DNA from 4 places in the Micromonospora sp. NPDC093277 genome. Region 2 is predicted to be linked to each of the others. Evidence: riboswitches for the same ligand, from Rfam matches in the RefSeq annotation. Region 2 holds a riboswitch; each other region holds the start of a gene.
The links. Region 2 has a riboswitch for cobalamin ahead of ACIRG9_RS07585 (prenyltransferase/squalene oxidase repeat-containing protein). Riboswitches for the same ligand answer to the same signal wherever they lie in the genome.

Region 1: it holds a riboswitch for cobalamin, as region 2 does, so the genes downstream of both, ACIRG9_RS21025 (hypothetical protein) here and ACIRG9_RS07585 (prenyltransferase/squalene oxidase repeat-containing protein) in region 2, are expected to answer to the same signal.
Region 3: it holds a riboswitch for cobalamin, as region 2 does, so the genes downstream of both, ACIRG9_RS26885 (ABC transporter substrate-binding protein) here and ACIRG9_RS07585 (prenyltransferase/squalene oxidase repeat-containing protein) in region 2, are expected to answer to the same signal.
Region 4: it holds a riboswitch for cobalamin, as region 2 does, so the genes downstream of both, ACIRG9_RS05560 (ribonucleoside-diphosphate reductase subunit alpha) here and ACIRG9_RS07585 (prenyltransferase/squalene oxidase repeat-containing protein) in region 2, are expected to answer to the same signal.

Annotation. Positions count from the first base shown of each region.
Region 1 is NZ_JBIWJO010000009.1:140,650-143,825, forward strand. It holds gene metE (5-methyltetrahydropteroyltriglutamate--homocysteine S-methyltransferase) at 1-1,241, opposite strand, end outside; partial or broken gene ACIRG9_RS21025 (hypothetical protein) at 1,325-1,849, opposite strand; cobalamin riboswitch at 1,897-2,110, opposite strand; gene ACIRG9_RS21030 (cellulose-binding protein) at 2,500-3,176, shown strand, end outside.
Region 2 is NZ_JBIWJO010000002.1:648,090-651,265, forward strand. It holds gene ACIRG9_RS07585 (prenyltransferase/squalene oxidase repeat-containing protein) at 1-1,764, opposite strand, end outside; cobalamin riboswitch at 1,850-1,982, opposite strand; cobalamin riboswitch at 2,134-2,348, shown strand; gene ACIRG9_RS07590 (acyl-CoA thioesterase) at 2,464-2,976, shown strand; gene ACIRG9_RS07595 (LysE family translocator) at 2,980-3,176, shown strand, end outside.
Region 3 is NZ_JBIWJO010000014.1:180,950-184,125, reverse strand. It holds gene ACIRG9_RS26900 (hypothetical protein) at 1-351, shown strand; gene ACIRG9_RS26895 (hypothetical protein) at 606-878, shown strand; gene ACIRG9_RS26890 (hypothetical protein) at 994-1,164, shown strand; cobalamin riboswitch at 1,581-1,754, shown strand; gene ACIRG9_RS26885 (ABC transporter substrate-binding protein) at 1,764-2,771, shown strand; gene ACIRG9_RS26880 (iron chelate uptake ABC transporter family permease subunit) at 2,840-3,176, shown strand, end outside.
Region 4 is NZ_JBIWJO010000002.1:207,104-210,279, reverse strand. It holds gene ACIRG9_RS05560 (ribonucleoside-diphosphate reductase subunit alpha) at 1-1,221, opposite strand, end outside; cobalamin riboswitch at 1,392-1,606, opposite strand; gene ACIRG9_RS05555 (M1 family metallopeptidase) at 1,712-3,136, opposite strand.

The DNA of each region.
Region 1 (3,176 bases), on a different contig from region 2:
TCGACCTGAATGACCCGGATGCCGGCCGCCTCCAGGTCCCGGCACTCGTCGCGCAGGGCCAGCGCGACCTGATCGGCGGTGTCACCCAACGGCTGGTCGGCCCGGACGAACGACCACGCCAGGATCGTCACCGGGCCGGTGAGCATGCCCTTGACCGGGCGCTCGGTCAGCGACTGCGCATAGGTGGACCAGGCGAGCGTCATGGGCGCCTTGCGGGCCACGTCGCCGTGGATGATCGGCGGACGGACGCAGCGAGAGCCGTAGGACTGCACCCACCCGTGCTCGGTGGCGGCGAAGCCGGCCAGTTGCTCACCGAAGTACTGGACCATGTCGTTGCGTTCCGGCTCACCGTGCACGAGCACGTCCAGCCCGAGCCGCTCCTGAAGGCGGATGACCTGCTCGACCTCGGCGCGCATCCGCTGCGTGTAGCCGGCATCGTCGAGCCGGCCGGCCCGGTGCTCGGCACGCGCCCGGCGCAGCTCGCCGGTCTGCGGGAACGAGCCGATGGTCGTGGTCGGCAGCGGCGGCAGGCCCAGCCGGGCCTGCTGAGCCGCCGCGCGCCGCGAATAGGCGCCACGCTGCCGGTCCACCGGGCGCAGCGCGGCGAGCCGACCCCGGACGGTGTCGTCGCGCCAGGCTGCGGGGGCGGGAGGAACCGGCTCGGGCAGGGACGTGGTGCCGTCGCGCAGGGCGCGGCCGAGCAGGACGACCTCATCCACCTTCTGCCGCGCGAAGGCCAGCCGACGGCGCAACTCGGGGTCGAGCGCGGTCTCGGCGGAGAGGTCCACCGGCACGTGCAGCAGCGAACACGACGTGGAGACCGCGACCTGGTCGGCGAGTCCGGTGACCGCGGCGCCGGCCGCCACCGCCGCGCGCGGGTCGGTACGCCAGACGTTGCGGCCGTCCACGAGCCCGGCCACGATGGTCTTGCCGCGCAGATGACCCGCAGCGGCGAGCTGTTGCAGGTTGTCCCGACCGGCCACGAGGTCCAGGCCGAGGGCCTCGATCGGCGTGTCCAGCAGGGCGGGCAGTGCGTCGCCGAGCTCTCCGAAGTAGGTGGCGACGAAGATCGCCGGCCGCCGATCGGTCGCGCACAGCCGGGTGTACGCCTCGCGCAGCGCGTCGATCTCGGCGCCGCTGCGGTCGGCCACGTAGGCGGGCTCGTCCAACTGCACCCACCGCACGCCGCTGTCGGCGAGGGCCCGCAGGATGTCGGCGTACACCTCGACCAGGTCCGGCAACCGGTCGAAGGTTGTTCGCCGGGCGCGGAGGGCTTCGCCAACAGCAGGAAGGTGGCGGGCCCGACCAGCACCGGCCGGCTCTCGATGCCCAGCTCGCGGGCCTCACGGTATTCCTGCAGTGCCTTGACGGTGTTCGCCGCGAAGGGGGTGCCGCGGCCGATCTCGGGGACCAGGTAGTGGTAGTTCGTGTCGAACCACTTCGTCAGTTCCAGCGGCGGCTCGGCATCGACGCCTCGAGCCATGGCGAAATAGGTGTCCAGGTCGGCCAGGCCGAGCCGGGCGAAACGCTGCGGGACGGCGCCGACGGCCACCGCGGTGTCGAGCATGTGGTCGTAGTAGGAGAACGTGTTGGACGGGATGGCGTCCAGGCGGGCGTCGCGTAGGGTCTGCCAGACCTGGGCCCGCAGTTGAGCGGCGACAGTCGCCAACTCGGCGGCGTCGATCCGGCCCGCCCAGTAGGCCTCGACGGCATTCTTGAGTTCACGGTTGCCGCCGATCCGTGGATAGCCGAGCACGGTGCTCTGACCGAACGGGATAGTCATCAGATTCCTTCCCTCGAGGGTGCCCGAGGACTCCCACGACGACCGGGAGGGAGGGGACGGCGACATGCCGGCTCCGCCCGGTCGTCCCGAGAGACCGTCGGCGGCGCACACCGGGCGGTGTGCGCGGTGCGGGCAGGTCTTCGGACTCGCGGGCGTGACCAGCATGGTCGCCTACTGGCCGTCGCTTCCCAGACCTCACGGTCCAGTGCTTGATGACGGCGGTCGTTCCCACTCACCGCTGCGGGGCAGTCCCGGATTCACACCGGGTTCCCTCTTACGACGCCGCGCCCGTTCTGGGCCCGGCGAACCAACACCACCGCCCATCGTATCGCTCAATGAGCTCTGTGGTCGGCGTGCCCGTCCCCGGGTTCTTTGCCGCCCACGGCATGTGGGGCGTTTCGGATGGAGCGACACTGATACCGCTGCTGGGCTATGAGCAGGCCGGCAACGAACGCGTCGCACTCGACGCCGCCGGCGCGGTCGTGCCCGCATCCTGGTCGAACTGGTGCACCCCACCTCCTGACCCGCTCCGCCGGTGGGGCTCCTCCGGTGTCGGCCGCCCGTCGCCCGAAAGTGTTTCAGGCGGGTAACCCATTGACACGCTTCAGTGAACGGCGTGAGGCTTTTAGGACTTCCGTGTGCATCCATCACGGTCGTTTCCCCACCGCCGTTCCCGGGAAGGAGCCCTTGTGGCCGTCACCTTAGGACGCCTGAAGATGCAAGCGAGGATCGCCATCCTGGCCGCGCTGTCCCTCGTCGCGGGACTCGTCGCGATCGTGGCGACCGTCCGGCCCGCCCTCGCCGCCGTCGAGGACGATGGTGCCGACTGCCAGGTCGGCTCGGCCACACTGACCTCGAACTCGCAGCTGCCCGACCCCTTCACCAGGATCAACGGCACACGCATCACCACCACTTCCGACTGGCGGTGCCGTCGAGCGGAGATCAAGAAGCTGGCCGAGCAGTATGTCTACGGCAGCAAGCCGGCAAAGCCGACGAGCGTCACCGGCACGGTCTCCAACAGCAACATCACGGTCAACGTCAGCCACAACGGCAAGAACGCGAGCTTCTCGGCGAGCGTCCAACTGCCCAGCGGCAGCGGACCCTTCCCGGCCGTCGTCGTCGTGGGCGGGCTCGGCGCGGACACCTCCACCATCCTCGGCGCCGGCGTAGCGATCATCAACTACGACCCGCTCGCCGTCGGCAAGGAGGGCACGGCGCGTAACAACAAGCAGGGCGCCTTTTACACCATCTACGGCAACACCAGCAGCACCGGCATCCTGGCCGCCTGGGCGTGGGGCGTCAGCCGCATCATCGACGTCGTCGAGCAGTCCGGCGGCAGCATCATCAGGCCCAGTTCCATCGGCGTCACCGGCTGCTCCCGTTACGGCAAGGG
Region 2 (3,176 bases):
GCCGACGCCCAGCCAGCTGTCCACCGTGAACTCGCTGTCGCCGACCTTGCCGCCACCGCGGATGAACTCGATGATCGCCCGCAGCTTCGAGTCATCTCGCCCCGTCGCGGCCAAGGCGAACGCACCGTCGATGGAGAGGCCGAAGTCGGGGTAGCCAGGGAACGACTCATAATATCGGCCGTCGATGAGCTGCTTCGGCCCGACGAGCCACTCCACCCCCTTGGCGAGGTCTGGTGTGGGGCCCTGTGGTGGCTCGCCGCCGAGCGGGTGACTCAGAGTCGCGAGGTTGCCTCCGGCCAGCGTGGCGACCGCCCCCGAGGTTGCCACCAGGTCGGATTCGGTGATCGTGGTGTCCGCCGCGAGTCCTCCGTCGCCGGTGATGCGTGCGGTGAGGAAGGCGATCGCCTCGGCAGCCGGTTGGGTGGCGGCGGTCGCGATCAGCCCTTGCGCCGCGAGAGCCGTCACATACGTCTCGGGCGCGGCGGCACCGACGTAGGGCAGGAAGCCGCCGCCGGGCTGCTGCGCTCCGGTCAGGTACTGCCTGGCAGCGGTAATCGCGGCGTCGTGGCCACCGAGAACGGTCAACGCGAGAAGCGCCGTCCCGGTGTTCGCCGGGTCCTGCGTGCACAGTTCGCCAGGAGCGATCAGGGAATCAGCGAATCCGCCGCCGGCGCACTGCCACTGCAGCAGCCGCTCGACCGTCGACGCCGGAGGGGTGATCCCGGCGCGGCGCAGCGCCAGCAGTGCTGTCGCGTGTGCCGACGGGGACGAGGATCCGGCGAAGTCTCCCGCGGCCGCGCAGCCTGCCAACGGGTCGAGGGCAGTACACACCCGGTCGGTGAGCACCGCCGTCAGGTCGCGTCCACCGAACGTGTGCGGATCGCCACCGGTGATCGTGACGAGCAGCGACAGGCTGGCGGCGTTGTACTGATTCGGGGGCGCGGCAGCGCCGTCGGGGAAGACTGCCGCGTCGACGTGCGCGGCGAGGTAGTCGAGCAGCTTCGCCAGCGCGGGATCCTGACCACCCGCGGCGGCGAGCGCGGTGGCCACGACGATGGTGCGGGTGAAGTCGACCGTCTCCCAATCGGCGTCGTACACGTGATCGCCGTCGGTCAGATTCCCGGCCAGGAAGGCGGTCGCGGCGGCGATCTGGGCCGGGGTGGGCTGGGCACCGGGGCCGCCGGGCCCGATGGTGGGTGTGGCGGTCGCAGGCGGGGTGGTGCCGGCAGCGCGGACCTCATCCGGGGTGAAGGTCGGCTGACCCGTGGTGCCGCCCACGTCGGTGCCGCCGTAGACCCAGGCCTGCACCTCGCCGTGGCCGGGCACCTTGGCCATGGCGCCCAGCGGGCTGTAGGTCCAGGTTCGCTGGCCGGGTGGGGCGAACCAGTAGGACCAGTAGGCCGTCGCGGGTGGGGTCAGCGTGCACGCCTCCTGGTCGGGCTTGGGGTACTGGGTGCCCGCTTCGAAGGTGGCGTTGCCGATCCGGCAGATGAATCCGGGTCCGTCGTGGACAGTCCCGGTGGTGGTGAAACCCGCCTCGTGCAACAGATCGAAACCTGTGGTCGGCGTGGCGTCACAACCACGCAGCACCTGACCGCCCCAGGGGCGGAAATCGACAGCGACGACGGCGCCGTTGGCCGGTGTACACGACTCGATCGGGTCAGCCGCGGCCGGCACGGACACCACGACCGTGGTGATGCCGAGCGTGATCAGTGTCGCGAGGGAAGCCCACAGGCGGGATGATCGGCGGGCGGGAACCGGCATGACGCACTCTTCCAGGGGTGAGCGGCGCAGACGCGGACCCCGAACCGGCTCCCCGGCGCGATGCCCGCGCCGTGACCTCGACGACGCTGACGTGGCACCTCCAGCCAGGTAATCCGACTCGTCCCTGACGGGACCTACGGTTGCGGGCCAGTGCCGGAATTTGACCGGCTTCCCCTGATGCTGGAGCACCCCATCGCAACACACGCTCTTCGCCAACGTCAATCCTCGACGGGCGTCACCTGGATAACAGCAAGGCGTTGATCGATGTCGACACGCGCTCGGGGTTCGGTGAGCTGAGCCGGCGGTTCGGGCGAGGGACGTGGCTCACAGCCGGCTCCGGCACGACCGAACGATCGGTCGGAGCCTTGTAGGGTGGAGAACGGCGCTGGTTCGCCCGGTCCCTGACCGGGCGTCGTAAGAGGGAACCCGGTGGGAGTCCGGGACTGCCCCGCAGCGGTGAGTGGGAACGACCGCCGTCATCGGCACTGGGCCGCCCATGGCCTGGGAAGCGACGGCCAGTAGGAGACCGGCACGTCCGGCCGCGCCCGCGAGTCCGAAGACCTGCCCGCGCTGCGCACACGAGGGGTGTGCGCTGCCGTCGACCTCGCGGGCGGGTCGTGCGGGTGACACGCCATGGGGCGTGTCCTCGACGTGCGCTCCGGCCGGTCCGGCGGTCTGCTTCCCGAGGACGGACGACCCATGCACGACACCACCACACTCGCCGGCCGGCCGCCGTCGGCCTCGCGCCTGACCATGTCGCAGATCATGGACCAGCACCACACCAACCTGATGGGCACCGTGCACGGAGGGCGGATCCTCAACCTCATCGACTCCGTCGCCGGGGTGGTCGCCGCACGGCACTCCGACGGACCTGCGGTCACCGCCGCTATCGACGAGACCGCCTTCCTCCGCGCGGTACGGGTCGGTGACGTCGTCCACGTCGACGCCCGGATCACCTGGGCTGGTCGCAGTTCGATGGAGGTCGCCGTCAAGGTGAGCGCGGACAGGTGGGACCGAGCGGTACCGCCGGTCGATGTGGCGACCGCGCACCTGGTCATGGTCGCGGTCGACGACGACGGCCAACCCCGTGTCGTCCCGCCGCTGCTGCCGCAGACCGACGAGGACCAGCGCCGCTACCGCGAGGCGCAGATCCGCCGCGAGCACCGGCTGGCGTTGCGGCGGGCCCTGCTCGACGGCGCCGAGGAGGACTGAGACATGCTCGGACTGTCCGCGGCGACCGTCGCCGGCTACCTCGCCGCGATCACCGTCCTCATGGTCACCCCCGGCCCCGACATGATGTTCGTCCTGGCCAACGCCGCTCGCTACGGCACCCGTGCCGGGGTGGTCGCCGCTCTCGGCGTGGCGGCGGGCGAGGCGGTGCACGTCGCCGCGGTCGTCGGCGGCCTCGCCGC
Region 3 (3,176 bases), on a different contig from region 2:
GTGGCCAAGCCTCCGCCCGAGTCGACCAAGACCTCGCTACGCCAACGCCTGGGCGCTCACGCCCGCACCCACTGGCCTGCCCTCACCACGGTGTCGGTGCGCTACCGCGGCGTGTTCGCCTACGTCGACGGACAACTCGCCGACGGCACCACCCTGCCCCTGATCCGGCTGCGCTACCGCGGCTACGCCAACCAGTGGGGCTTCGCGATCTACCTCGCCAGCAAAGACAGATACGAAGACTCGTACCTGCCCAGCGGCCACACCACCGGCACCGCAGAGGAAGCACTCGACTGCGCCTGCAGCCTCCACCTCAACGACCCCACCGCCTGGACCCAACCCCCGACGAATTAACGCCGAGCAGCACTAAGGTGTGATGAATGAGGAGCGATCCGGCCCGGTTCGTTGTCGGGGACAAGCGGGCCTACCGGCAACGAGACGACGCGACCTCGGAGCGTCCGCATCTTGTCGATCATCCCGAAGAAAGCCAGCGCCCGAGTCGAGATCGCCTTCCTGGATAACCCCGATGGCCGGGTGTCCACCGTCCCTGCATCGTTAGTCATCCGTATAGAACCGGATGGCTGTAACGCCGTGCGGGGAGGGTCCTGATGCAATACGCGCAGGAAGTCGACGGCCGCGACCTGCTCGGCTGGTGGATACGGCAGCCAAACCAGCGAGACCGCCAACGGACGCGGCGACCGACAACATTACCCCCACCCGGCATCCGCTTCGCCTTCTACGGCCGGATGTCCACCGTCGACTTCCAGGATCGAGCGTCGTCGTGCCGGTGGCAGCGCAACTACGCCGACGACCTGATCGCCAGCCACGGCCGGGTCGTGACCGAATTCTTCGACGAGGGTGTCTCCCGCCGGGTGGCCTGACCGGACCGCCCGCAGGCAACACGGCTACTCGCCGCCGTGGCTGACCCGGCACGGGTGGGGCTGCGGTTTGCCTTCTACGGCCGCATGTCCACGTCGACCAGCAAGACCGGCGTCGTTGTGCCGGCGGCAGCGCAACTGCGCGGAGGACCTGGTCACCGGCCACGGCCGCATCGTGGTCGAGTTCTTCGACGAGGGTGTCTACCGCCGGGTGGCCTGGCCGGACCGGCCGCAAGCGTCACGGCTGCTCGCCGCCGTGGCGGAGCCGTGGCTGCCGCCGGTTGGTTGAGGGCTATCTGTCTTGTTGCTGGGTTCACGCGTTTGGCTTGGACGCGGACTCCTGCTGCAGTGTTGGGTCGCAAGGCAAGCAGGGCGTTGTCGGTGAAGGTGGGCTCCATAGGCGCCAGTCCGACTGACCTTCCCGCGGGCCGATCAGCCACCGCAGCGCGAACACGGTCTCTAAGGCCATAGCCTCCGGTCCGCTCACAAGCTGGTCAGCGGACCTGACCCGGGCCGATGTTGCCGCGATCGAGGCCGGTACAGCAGCGAAGAACAGCAGCCCGGTCACCGGTCAAGCGCCTTCGCCCAGCCGTTTGTGGCGTCGCCCCTGGGCGGATCGGACAACACCTCGCGTGAGCCGACACGGTGAAGCAACGTGGTCTCCGACCATGACCTAGGCCACGGTGACGATGCCGCCAGGGTTGGTTAGGGTGGCCTGGCCGTGGTGTTCGGGAAGCCGGTGTGAGACCGGTGCGGCCCTCGCCACTGTGATCGGGATGCTGGAGGCCACCGAAAGGTCACTGGGCGCATGCCTGGGAAGGCCGGCCACCGGCGCACCACCCGTCAGCCAGGAGACCGGCCACGGCACCTGCACGACCCGTCCACGAGGTGCTGGAAGGTGGTCCCGTTATGCGGTCCCCTGTGTCCTGGCGCGTTGCTGCGCCGCTGTCAGTCCTGCTCGCCCTGGTCGGCGGCTGCGCCGCGACCGGCGACAACAAGCCCGCCACCACGGCGTCCGCCGAGGCCGGGCCGGTCGAAGTCACCAACTGCGGCACGCCGGTCACGGTCACGAAGCCGCCGGCGCGGGCGGTGACGATGAATCAGTCTGCTACCGAGATCATGCTGGCGCTCGGTTTGCAGGACCGGATGGCGGGCACCGCCTTCCTCGACGACCAGGTGCTGCCCGAGTACGCCGCCGCGTACGCGAAGGTACCGGTAGTGGCCAAGGAGTATCCGTCGAAGGAGAAGCTGCTCGACATCGCGCCCGACTTCGTCTACGCCTCCTTCGCGAGCGCGTTCAGTGACGAGGGGGTCGGCGACCGCGCCGACTGGCAGAAGCTGGGCGTGGCTACGTACATCTCCGCCGCCGGTTGCCCGAAGGACACGCGGCCGGCGAGGCTGACGATGGATGACGTGTTCGCCGAGATCCGTGAGATCGCCGCGGTCTTCGGCGTAAAGGAGCGGGCCGAGACGCTGATCGCCGACCAGCAGGAGCGCATTGCGAAAGTGTCAGCGGGCGCGAAGGGCACGCGGGTGCTGTGGTGGGACGGCGGCAACGACGCGCCCAGTGCCGGCGCCTGCTGCGGCAGCCCGGCCATGATCATGTCTGCGGCCGGGGTCACCAACATCTTCGCCGACCTGAACGGCAGCTGGGCCGACACCAGCTGGGAGACCGTCGTCGAGCGCAACCCGGAGGTCATCGTGCTCATCGACGCGAGCTGGGACCGCGCCGCCGCCAAGCAAGCCTTCCTCGAAAAACACGCGACGCTCAAGGACCTGCCCGCCGTCAAGGACAAGAGGTACGTCGTCCTGGACTTCTCCTCCACCTCCGCGGGCGTGCGGAACGTGCTCGCCGTGGAGGCCCTGACCCGGGGTATCGGCGGGGTGGGCAACTGACCGCCGCTACCACCCGGCTGGCGAAGGCCCCGGCGCGGCCGGTCCGGGCGGTGCGCATGGTGGCCGTGGTGGCCGTGCTCGCGGGCGGCCTGTTGCTGTCGGTGGCCGCGGCCGTGACGGTGGGGCCGGCGGACCTGTCTCTGGGCACCGTGTGGCTGGTCATCACCGACCATCTCGGCCTGACGAGCGCCGACGTGCCGCTGCTGCGCGACCATATCGTGTGGGAACTGCGGCTGCCGAGGGTGCTGGGCGCCGCCGTGGTCGGGGCCGGGCTCGCCGCCTCCGGGGCGGTCATGCAGACCGTCACCCGCAACCCGCTCGCCGACCCGTACCTGTTGGGCGTGTCCTCCGGGGCGTCGCTGGGCGCCGTCGCCGTTCTGGTCCTGGGCCTCGGCGCGGGTGCTG
Region 4 (3,176 bases), 440 kb from region 2:
GGTCTGCGCGAGCGTCCGCATCATCCGCCCGTACAGCTCCCGGGCGGGCACCTGCCGCACGAAGCGTCCCTGCGCCTCCGCCGCCCGGTACGCGGCGTCGAACTCCGCCCCCCACAGGTCCGGCAGCTCGGGCACCTCGTCCGGGTCGAACAGCGACCACATCGCGTCCGCCTCGACCCGGCGCATGAACTCGTCCGGAATCCAGTTGGCCAGGTTCAGGTTGTGGGTACGCCGGGCGTCCTCGCCGGTGTTGTCGCGAAGCTGGAGGAACTCCTCGACGTCCGGGTGCCACGGCTCCAGGTAGACGCAGGCCGCGCCCTTGCGCCGGCCGCCCTGGTTCACCGCCGCGACGCTCGCGTCCAGCGTCCGCAGCCACGGCACGATGCCGTTCGACTGCCCGTTGGTGCCGCGGATCAGCGCGCCCCGGGAGCGGACCCGGGAGAACGCGATGCCGATGCCGCCGGCGAACTTGGACAGGTTGGCCACCTGCGCGTAGCGCTGGTAGATGGAGTTCAGCTCGTCGCGTGGGGAGTCGACCAGGTAGCAGGACGACATCTGGGTGTGCCGGGTGCCGGAGTTGAACAGCGTCGGTGAGCTGGGCAGGTACGCCAGGCTGGACATCAGCCGGTAGAAGTCGATCGCCTCGCCGGGGGTACGCGACAGCCCGCAGGCCACCCGCAGCAGCCAGTACTGCGGCGTCTCCAGCACCAGCCGGCTGGTCGGGTGCCGCAGCAGGTACCGGTCGTAGACGGTGCGCAACCCGAAGTACTCGAACCGCAGGTCCCCCGCCGGGTCGACGGCGTCGTCGAGCTTGCGCGCGTGGGCCGCGACGAAGGTGGCGGTCTCGTCACCGATCAGCCCCTCGGCGTGTCCGCGCCGGATCGCCTGGCTGAACGAGGCGATGCCCTGCCCGCGTACCTCCTTGTCGACGTATCCGGCCAGCAGGCGGGCGGCCAGGCGCGAGTACTGCGGTTCCTCGCCGATCAGCTCGGCCGCGGTCTGGATGGACAGCCGGTCCAGTTCGTCGGTGCTCGCACCGTCGTAGAGGCCGCTGATGGTGCGGGTCGCCACCCGCAGCGGGTCGACGTCGGTGAGGCCGTCGGTCCACCGTTCGACCGCGCGGACGATTTTGTTGACGTCGACCGGTTCGCTGTCGCCGTTGCGCTTGCGGACGTGCATCTGCGGGCGGCGCTGCCCGGGCGGGGCGGCTTCGCCCGGCACCGCGCCGGCGGCCGGGTGAACCTCGGTGACTGTCACTACGCACTCCTCGCGAGCTCGGGACCGGATGGTCCTCGGCGCGCGGGTGCGGACACCGGCGGGCACGTGCCGGCGTGGCGGTGCCCGGTGGCGTCGGCCGTCCCGCGCGGCCTCGGACCGTCGCGCGCCCCGTCGAGGGCGTGCGACGCGCTGGCAGGTCTTCGGACTCGCGGGCACGACCGGCCGGAACCGGTCTCCTACTGGCCGTCGCTTCCCGGACCACAGGTCCAGTGCTGATGACGGCGGTCGTTCCCACTCACCGCTGCGGGGCAGTCCCGGATTCCCACCGGGTTCCCTCTTGCCTCGGCCGCCCTGGAAGGACGGTCGAACCAGCTGCGTCAGACACCATATATGGTTGTGCCGCCACCCGAGCAACACCAGATGTCGCGTCGGTGTGTCGGCTTCGTCTCACCGCGGTGGCCCCGCGACCGAAGGGTCGCGGGGCCCGCCGGTGTCACCAGGTCGTGGGCTTGCCCTTCTGGTACAGCCACACGTCGAAGAAGGTGCCGAGGTTCTGCCCGGATTCCTTCTCGGCCAGCGCCATGAAGTCGGCCGTCGAGGCGTGGCTGTAGCGGTTGCCCGCCGCCCACTCGCGGAGGATGCGGAAGAAGGTCTCGTCGCCGACCTTGCCGCGCAGCGCGTGCAGGGTCATCGCGCCCCGGTTGTACGGGATGCTGCTGAACATGTCCACCGGGCCCGGGTCGGCGAGGACCGTCTGCCAGAACGACGACGACGCGGCCCGACCGTAGTTGCTGCTGCTGTTGAAGGTCGACGCGACCGACGCGCCGCCGTTGTACTCGGTGTACATCCACTGGGCGTACGTGGCGAAACCCTCGTTGAGCCAGATGTCCGACCAGCGCTCCGGCGACACGCTGTCGCCGTACCACTGGTGGGCCAGCTCGTGCGCCATGGTGCTGACGCTCGCCGCGCCGGAGAAGATCGGCTTGGTCTGCGTCTCCAGGGCGTAGCCCACGTTCGGGGCCCGGTCGATGATCGCGCCGGTCGAGGCGAACGGGTACGGGCCGAACTTCGAGGAGAAGAAGTCGATCATCTTCGGGAGCTGGGAGACGGCGCTGGCCGAGCCGGCGACCTGCCGGGGGTCGACCGCGATGTACACCGGGACCCCGCCCGCCGTGGTCGTCTCGGTCACCACGAAGTTGCCGATGGTGATCGTCGCCAGGTAGCTGGCCATCGGCTCGGTCGAGTCCCAGACGAAGGTGGTCCAGCCGTCGCTGGTCTCCTGGGAGAGGAGCTGCCCGTTGCCGACGGCGGTGAGCCCCTCCGGCACCTTGGCCGTGAAGCGGAAGGTGGCCTTGTCGGTCGGGTGGTCGTTGGTGGGCAGCCAGGCCGGCGTGCCCTGCGGCTCACCGGCGACGAAGGCGCCGTCGTCGGTCGGCACCCAGCCTTCGATCGACCCGTCCGGGTCGGTGATCACGGCCGGTACGCCGGCGTACTTCACCACCACGGTGAACGTCTGCCCGGCCTTGAGCTTCGGGCGCGGGGTGACGACCAGTTCCTGACCGTCGCGGGTGAAGGCGTGTGCGTGCCCGTTGACCGTCAGCGAGGAGATTTCCGGGCCGCGGAAGTCGAGGTTGAACTGGTCGAGGTCCTGTGTGGCGACCGCGGTGATGGTGGCGGTGGCGTCCATGAACCGGGTCGCCGGGTCGTACGAGAAGTCGAGGTCGTAGTGCTGGACGTCGTACCCGCCGTTGCCCTGGTCCGGGAAGTAGGGGTCGCCGATGCTCGGCGCGCCGGCCGAGTAACGGGGGGCGCCAGGGTTGCCCGGTGCCGCGCCGGCCGCTTCCGGTGCCACCGCAGATCCGGCGGCCACCAGTGCGACCGTGGCTATCGTGGCAGCGCGCAGGCGTGGATATGTCATGGGAGTCCTCTCGGTGGGCGTACTGGTGTCACATGAGTAC